2 linked regions of the Prochlorococcus marinus str. MIT 0917 genome follow. The protein of the gene in region 1 interacts with the protein of each later gene in a pairwise test. Links are inferred from orthologs where the notes say so. Each region holds a gene or a part of one and is shown on either strand. Other genes may lie near its edges. The genes, in order: leuS and ligA.

The links.
Region 2: the proteins of leuS (region 1) and ligA interact in binary tests that used the Escherichia coli proteins (3 or more experiments, as listed by UniProt). The link is inferred for Prochlorococcus marinus str. MIT 0917 from one-to-one orthologs.

What each region holds. Positions count from the first base shown.
Region 1 is NZ_CP114784.1:318,017-321,472, forward strand. The notes cover bases 35-3,149. They hold leuS (leucine--tRNA ligase), read right to left. Parts: upstream 2,829-3,149; coding sequence 240-2,828; downstream 35-239. Other genes in these bases: O5637_RS01715 (glucose-6-phosphate isomerase), read left to right, coding at 35-236; dapF (diaminopimelate epimerase), read left to right, coding at 2,964-3,149. Also shown: more of O5637_RS01715, read left to right, coding at 1-34; more of dapF, read left to right, coding at 3,150-3,456.
Region 2 is NZ_CP114784.1:1,252,570-1,255,853, reverse strand. The notes cover bases 89-3,031. They hold ligA (NAD-dependent DNA ligase LigA), read right to left. Parts: upstream 2,625-3,031; coding sequence 552-2,624; downstream 89-551. Other genes in these bases: O5637_RS07170 (hypothetical protein), read right to left, coding at 2,643-3,031; O5637_RS07180 (hypothetical protein), read right to left, coding at 374-532; O5637_RS07185 (TVP38/TMEM64 family protein), read left to right, coding at 89-368. In the rest of the region: more of O5637_RS07185, read left to right, coding at 1-88; more of O5637_RS07170, read right to left, coding at 3,032-3,065; O5637_RS07165 (SprT family zinc-dependent metalloprotease), read left to right, coding at 3,184-3,284. UniProt on the Escherichia coli protein: DNA ligase that catalyzes the formation of phosphodiester linkages between 5'-phosphoryl and 3'-hydroxyl groups in double-stranded DNA using NAD as a coenzyme and as the energy source for the reaction.

The sequences.
Region 1 (3,456 bases):
CTGGAGTTGAAGCGGGGAAGAAAGCGGCAACAAATATAATTAATCTTCAAAAAGACATTGAGGCACTATTGGATGATGGTAAAGAAAGAACATTAAATGAAATTAATAATTCATTGTCTACTGATTCAACGGAATCTATTTATTTAATCATGAGAAAACTTTCAGAAAATTCTGATCTTTATTCAATGAATGGTAATCAATCAAATCCAGATAAACTAATTATCTCGAAAACTTGATTTCTAAATAACTATATTAACTAATTTATTTGGAACAACAATTATTCGTTTTGGTTCTTTCCCCTCTATCCATTTTAGAGCTGCTTCACTTTTAATAGCTATATTCTCTAATTCCTCTTTAGATAGATTTTTACTAGCCGCGATTGATCCTCTAACTTTTCCATTAATTTGAATCATCAGTTTGAAAGTAGCTTGTTCTATTGCAGCTGCGTCAAATTTAGGCCATGATTGAAGATGAATACTTTGAGTATTCCCGATTCTCTTCCACAGCTCTTCTGCAATATGAGGAGAAAATGGAGAAGTTATTTTGACTAAAATTGAAATAACATTATTTAGAGTTTCATTACTACAGTAATTAACTATTGAACTTAGGCCATTCACGGCTTTCATCAGTTCAGATATTGCTGTATTAAATTGAAGATGGTCTAGATCATCAGTAATTTCCTTGATAGCAATATTAATTAGACGTAAGGCTTCATCGTCCTTAGACTTATCTTTTTCTATATTTAATCTTGAATTAGTCTTTGTTAGTTCTACGGTATTAATAACAAATTTCCAGAGTCTCTGTATAAATCGATATTGCCCTTCAACATCTGAGTCATCCCATTCTAAATCTTTTTCAGGAGGAGCTTTAAAAAGAATAAACATTCTAGCTGTGTCTGCACCATATTTATCTATGACTAATGATGGGTCTACACCATTATATTTAGACTTCGACATCTTTTCATAGATAATTTCAATATTTTCTCCAGTAATTGGATCTTTAGGATTATCAATATCTTTTATTTGATCTTTTGAAAAATATTTATTATTATTTGGATTTTTAAAAGTAATAGCTTGAACCATTCCCTGAGTTAATAGTTTCTTAAAGGGTTCATCAATATTTAATAATCCACAGCTTTTTAATGCTTTGGTTAAAAATCTTGAATAAAGTAAATGAAGGATTGCATGCTCAATACCACCAACGTATTGTTTAACAGGTAGCCATTTATCTATCTCACTTTTTATAAATGGATGTTCCTCATTTCCAGGGTTTATATATCTTAAAAAATACCAAGATGAACACATAAATGTGTCCATTGTGTCAGTTTCTCTTTTTGCTTCAAGTCCACATTTAGGACAACAGGTATTTATCCATTCGGTTTTTGTCGTTAAAGGTGATTTGCCTTTACCAGTTAATTTAATATCAACAGGTAGCAAAACAGGAAGATCCTTGTCTGGGACTCTTACTTGACCACACTTCTTACAATTAATAATCGGAATTGGGCAACCCCAATATCTTTGTCTAGATATAAGCCAATCCCTTAACTTATATGTGGTTTTTGGTTTTGCCCAATTAGCATTGGATCCTAATTGAAGTATTTTTGTTTTTGCAATATCAGACTCAATTCCATTGAATATATCAGAATTGATCATTACTCCTTTATCAACATACACAGAGTCTAAATAACTATCATCTTCATAATTATTGGGTCTTATGACATGATTAATGGGTAAATCATATGATTTAGCAAACTTATAATCTCTACTATCATGAGCGGGAACACCCATGACAACTCCAGTTCCATATTCCATAATCACATAGTCGCCAATCCAAACAGGAATCTCTTTGCTATTTGCTGGGTTAATTGCATTTACTCCTAAATACATTCCAAGTTTTTTTCTACTATCTGAATTACGTTCTTGATCACTTAACTTTTCTTGTGTATTCCTAAACTCTATTAGTTGATCGATATCTTTATCATTTATTAATTGATCAATTAGTGGATGATTTGATGCTAATACAAGATAACTTACTCCATAGATTGTATCGATTCTTGTAGTGAAAGCTGTTAATTTTTGATTGTGATTTTTAATATCAAAAGTTATTTCTGCTCCGATTGACTTGCCAATCCAATTTTTTTGCATAACCCTGACTCTTTCTGGCCAGTCTTTAAGCTTAACTAAATCCTTATTTAGATCTTCGGCAAAACTTGTAATACTTAAAAACCACTGGTTTAAATCCTTTTTCTCAACTTTAGCTCCAGATCTCCAAGATTTACCTTCAGCATCTACTTGTTCATTTGCAAGAACAGTTTGATCAATTGGATCCCAATTTACTGTTGCTTTTTTTTGATAGGCAAGGTTATTTTTATGTAATTGATTAAATATATATTGAGTCCATTTATAATAATCTTCTTTGCAAGTAGTAACTTCTTTAGACCAATCTATTGATAATCCAAGTCGATCTAATTGATCTTTCATTTGTAAAATATTTTTATCTGTCCAGGTAGATGGACTTGTCTCTCTCTCTATTGCTGCATTTTCAGCCGGTAAACCGAAGGCATCCCATCCCATTGGATGAAGGACGTTATAACCTTGCATCCTTTTATATCTTGCCAATACATCTGTAATGACATAATTCCTCACGTGCCCCATATGTAATGAACCGGAAGGGTATGGGAACATTGATAAGGCATAAAAAGTATTGTCTTTGTTTACCTCGGTATTTGTTCTATAGAGCCCTTGATTAACCCACTCTTTTTGCCAATAAGCTTCAATATCACGAGGCTTATAACGCTGGTCAATTATCTCTGAAGTAGTATTATTCAAGGAACATCTCCTTCAGTAGTTGATTTACCAATCAGATAATGTTCTCATAAATTGATGCCCAATACGCGAATAGTTCTGAAATTACTACCAAGAACGCTTTATTTTCTATGAACATAGTTAAACAAACTTAAAATTATGAAAAATAATTTCTCAAAATATCAAGGTCTTGGTAATGATTTCATTATCTTTGATGCTCGTGGTAATAAATTAGATAATTTATTTACAGAAAATAAAGATAATTTTATTGAACATCTATGTAATAGAAATTTTGGTATCGGAGCTGATGGAATTATTCTTATATTAGAATCCAATAATAAATGTTTTGCGAGAATGAGGATATTTAATTCTGATGGTTCTGAACCAGAAATGTGTGGCAACGGTATAAGATGCTTGGTTGCTTTTTTAAACGATAATAATGAAATTAAGGATAAGTCTGAGATTCGAATTGAAACCAAGGCTGGTCTTATTCTTACATCTATCTCTGATAATGAAAATATTAAAGTTAATATGGGAGAACCTATCCTTTCTCCTGAAGATATACCTACAAAATTGTTAATGAATAATTTAACAGTTCCTAATGGAAAGATTACAATAAATGAACAAATCTTAAATGTTTATGCTGCTAGTA
Region 2 (3,284 bases), 930 kb from region 1 along the record:
AAAAAAAGGTCTCAAATTTTCCAAAAGTTCAAATAATGGAGAAAGCTGTTCAACGCGAGGGTCTAAAAGTCATTCTTCTCACAAGACTTTCTCCTCTTTTCCCATTTGGCTTACTTAATTTTACATATGGTTTGAGTGAGGTAAAAGTCCGTGATTTTACTCTTGGAATGATTGGTATATTGCCTGGCACAATTTTATATTGCAGCTTAGGCTCATTAGCACTCAAAGTTTCAAATTTTGGAGAAGTACTATCAGGAAGATCTGATACTAGTTCATTTATTTGGAGCTTAATTAGTATTTTGTCGACTATTTTAGTTGTTATTTTAGTTTTACGTTCAACAAGAAAACTAAATCAGGATTCTCAATGACTAGATTAAGCATCAGCTTTTAAATTCCAATCTTCAATCGCTGCAAATACGATAAACCAATAAAGTCTTATGCGATTAAATATACCTTTTTTAGAAGCAAGCATTTCATATTTTGCGCGTCCACATTCTGTTTTGATTAAAGAAAAGATTGGATTTTTATCCATTTTTAAATTCTAATCATTTTTATAATAATAGCTTAAATTCAGTTTCGTTAATTATTTTTACTCCAAGCTCTTCTGCTTTTTTTAATTTACTCCCCGCTTTTTCTCCTGATAATAAGAAATCAGTTTTTTTACTAATTGAAGAACTGACCTTTCCTCCAGCACTTTCTATCAATTCTTTTGCTTCATCTCTTGTAAGCGAATCTAAAGTTCCTGTTAAGACAAAAACTTTGCCATTAAAAATATTTGATTCGTTTGAATTGTAGTTTGAATCTAAATTCTCTTTTAGAGAAAATCCAATTGCTTTTAATTCTTTAATTAAGGTTTGATTATTAGAATCATCAAACCACTTAATTATTGCATCTTTCATCTCATTTCCGAATCCATAAATATTGGATATATTTTCAGGTGCCTCCTTCGCAATAGTATTGAGTTCTTCGATGCTATGAAAGTTTTTTGAGAGAGATTTAGCATTCGCTTCTCCTATATGAGGTATCCCTAAACCGTAGAGCTGTTTGTGCCAATTTTTGTTTTTAGATTCGTTAATTTCTATTAGTAAATTCTTTGCAGACTTTTCTCCAAATCTTTCAAGTTTTAAAAGGGAATCAATTTCAAGTTTGTATAAATCTGGGATTGACTGCACATATCCTTCATTTACTAATTGATTAATAATCTTTTCACCTAATCCTTCTATCTTCATTGATCCTTTACTGACCCAATGACGCAAAAGACCTTTTAATTTTGCTGGGCATCTAGAATTAACACATTTAGTTATTGCTTCATTCTCTTCTTGAATTAACTTGGAATTACATGCTGGGCAGTTTTGAGGAAATTTTACTAATTTTGCATCAACTGTTCTAAATTCTTTTATAACTCTAATAACTTCAGGAATAATTTCTCCAGCTTTTCGCACAATTATTGTGTCTTCATAATGAAGATCTAAAGAGGCAAGTCTGTTTGCATTATGAAGAGTTGCACGATTCACAGATGTTCCTGCAAGCTCAATAGATTCAAACTCTGCTACTGGTGTAACAGCACCAGAGCGACCTACTTGGAAAATTAATTTTCTTAACTTAGTCGCTTTCTCTTCTGCTGGATATTTGACAGCTATGGCCCATCTTGGAGCTTTATGTGTAGATCCTAGGATGTTTTGCATGTCAAATTTATCTATTTTTACTACTATTCCATCCGTGGCATAAGCTAAAGAATCTTTTTCGATTTCCCAATACTTGTAATAGCTATTTGCTTCATTTAAGTTTTTTTTTGTTTCATATGTAGTATTAACTTTAAAACCAATACTTTTTAAAAATTCAAGTGATTCAGATTGAGAATTTGGTTTTTTCAATTCTTTATCATTTGGCTCCCAATTTTCTGGTAAATAAATACTATATGCGAAGAAGTCAAGTTTTCTAGATGCAACTATTTTTGGATCTAATTGTCTTAATGTTCCTGCACAGGAGTTTCTAGGATTTGCAAAGGGTGGTTGATCAGTATTTTTTCTCTCAATATTGAGTTTATTAAAGATATTATTTGGCATGAAAGCTTCTCCTCTGATTTCAATCCAAGAGGGTGGATTTTTTAATAATAAACTTAAAGGAATTGTAGAAATTGTTCTGATATTAGTAGTGATATCTTCTCCAGTTTTTCCATCTCCACGAGTTGCTGCTTTAGTTAAAATCCCATCTTCATATCTTAGCGAAATAGCATTTCCATCAATTTTTAATTCACAAATTAGTTCTGGATTCTCATCTTCCTTGAGATCTTTATTTCCTGAACTTATTAATTTTCTGATCCTTGTGTACCATGCTTTTAATTCATTTATATTAAACGCATTATCTAGGCTTAAAAGTGGAATATTATGATCAACATTTTTGAATCCTGTAGAAGGGACACCACCTAATCTTTGGGAAGGGCTATCATCAGTAATCAAAGATGGGTGAATATTTTCAATTTCAATTAATTCTCTATATAGTTGATCATAAACAGCATCGTCTATCTCGGGTGCATCTAATACATAGTAGGAGTAATTTGCTTTATTGAGTAAAGCTCTAAGCTCTTTTGCACGTTCATAATGTTGATTCAAGTTTGAATTCACTTCTCACATTTAGCTTCATTATGTATTGGCTTTCGCAATACGATCTATTTGCCAATTTTCGTTTATTTTAATAAAAGTGAAGTCCAGTGGCATTTCATTTTTCTTATCTTCTGATTTCAAGCTTAGTGTGAGCATTATTTGATTATCTTCTATTCTTGGTCGCCCCGACTTCAAGTTTCTATATCGATTTAATTGCAAGCTACCCAAAAATTTGATGAATTCTTGTCTATTGACATGTGTTTTATAAGCTTTTGTCGTAAGTCTATAAGCCCCATCTATTCGGCCAGCTGCAATCTGATCAAAAAACTTTTTCACAAGAGGGTTAATGCCTCTAGCACTGATGACTAGCTTGATTGCGTTAAAAGTCCAAAAAAGGAGAAGTGCGCCAACTCCAACCAAGAGAGCTTTTAATCCAATTGCTTTGATAAGAGCACTATCCATTTTTTTAATTCCGTTTAGTTATAGATTCTGACTTATTAGCCATGAGATTAGCTTGTTTGTTATTGATAGTTAGACAGAATGTTATCGGAATAATAATGCTAACGAGTTCTCGGTATCAATGTCTTTAATACCTGTTCTACCATTATTTCTTGAATTAAACAGACAACATTTTCAGAACTCTTTGTTCGAGAATGGAGTTCCCAGAGTCTCTCTTCGTTG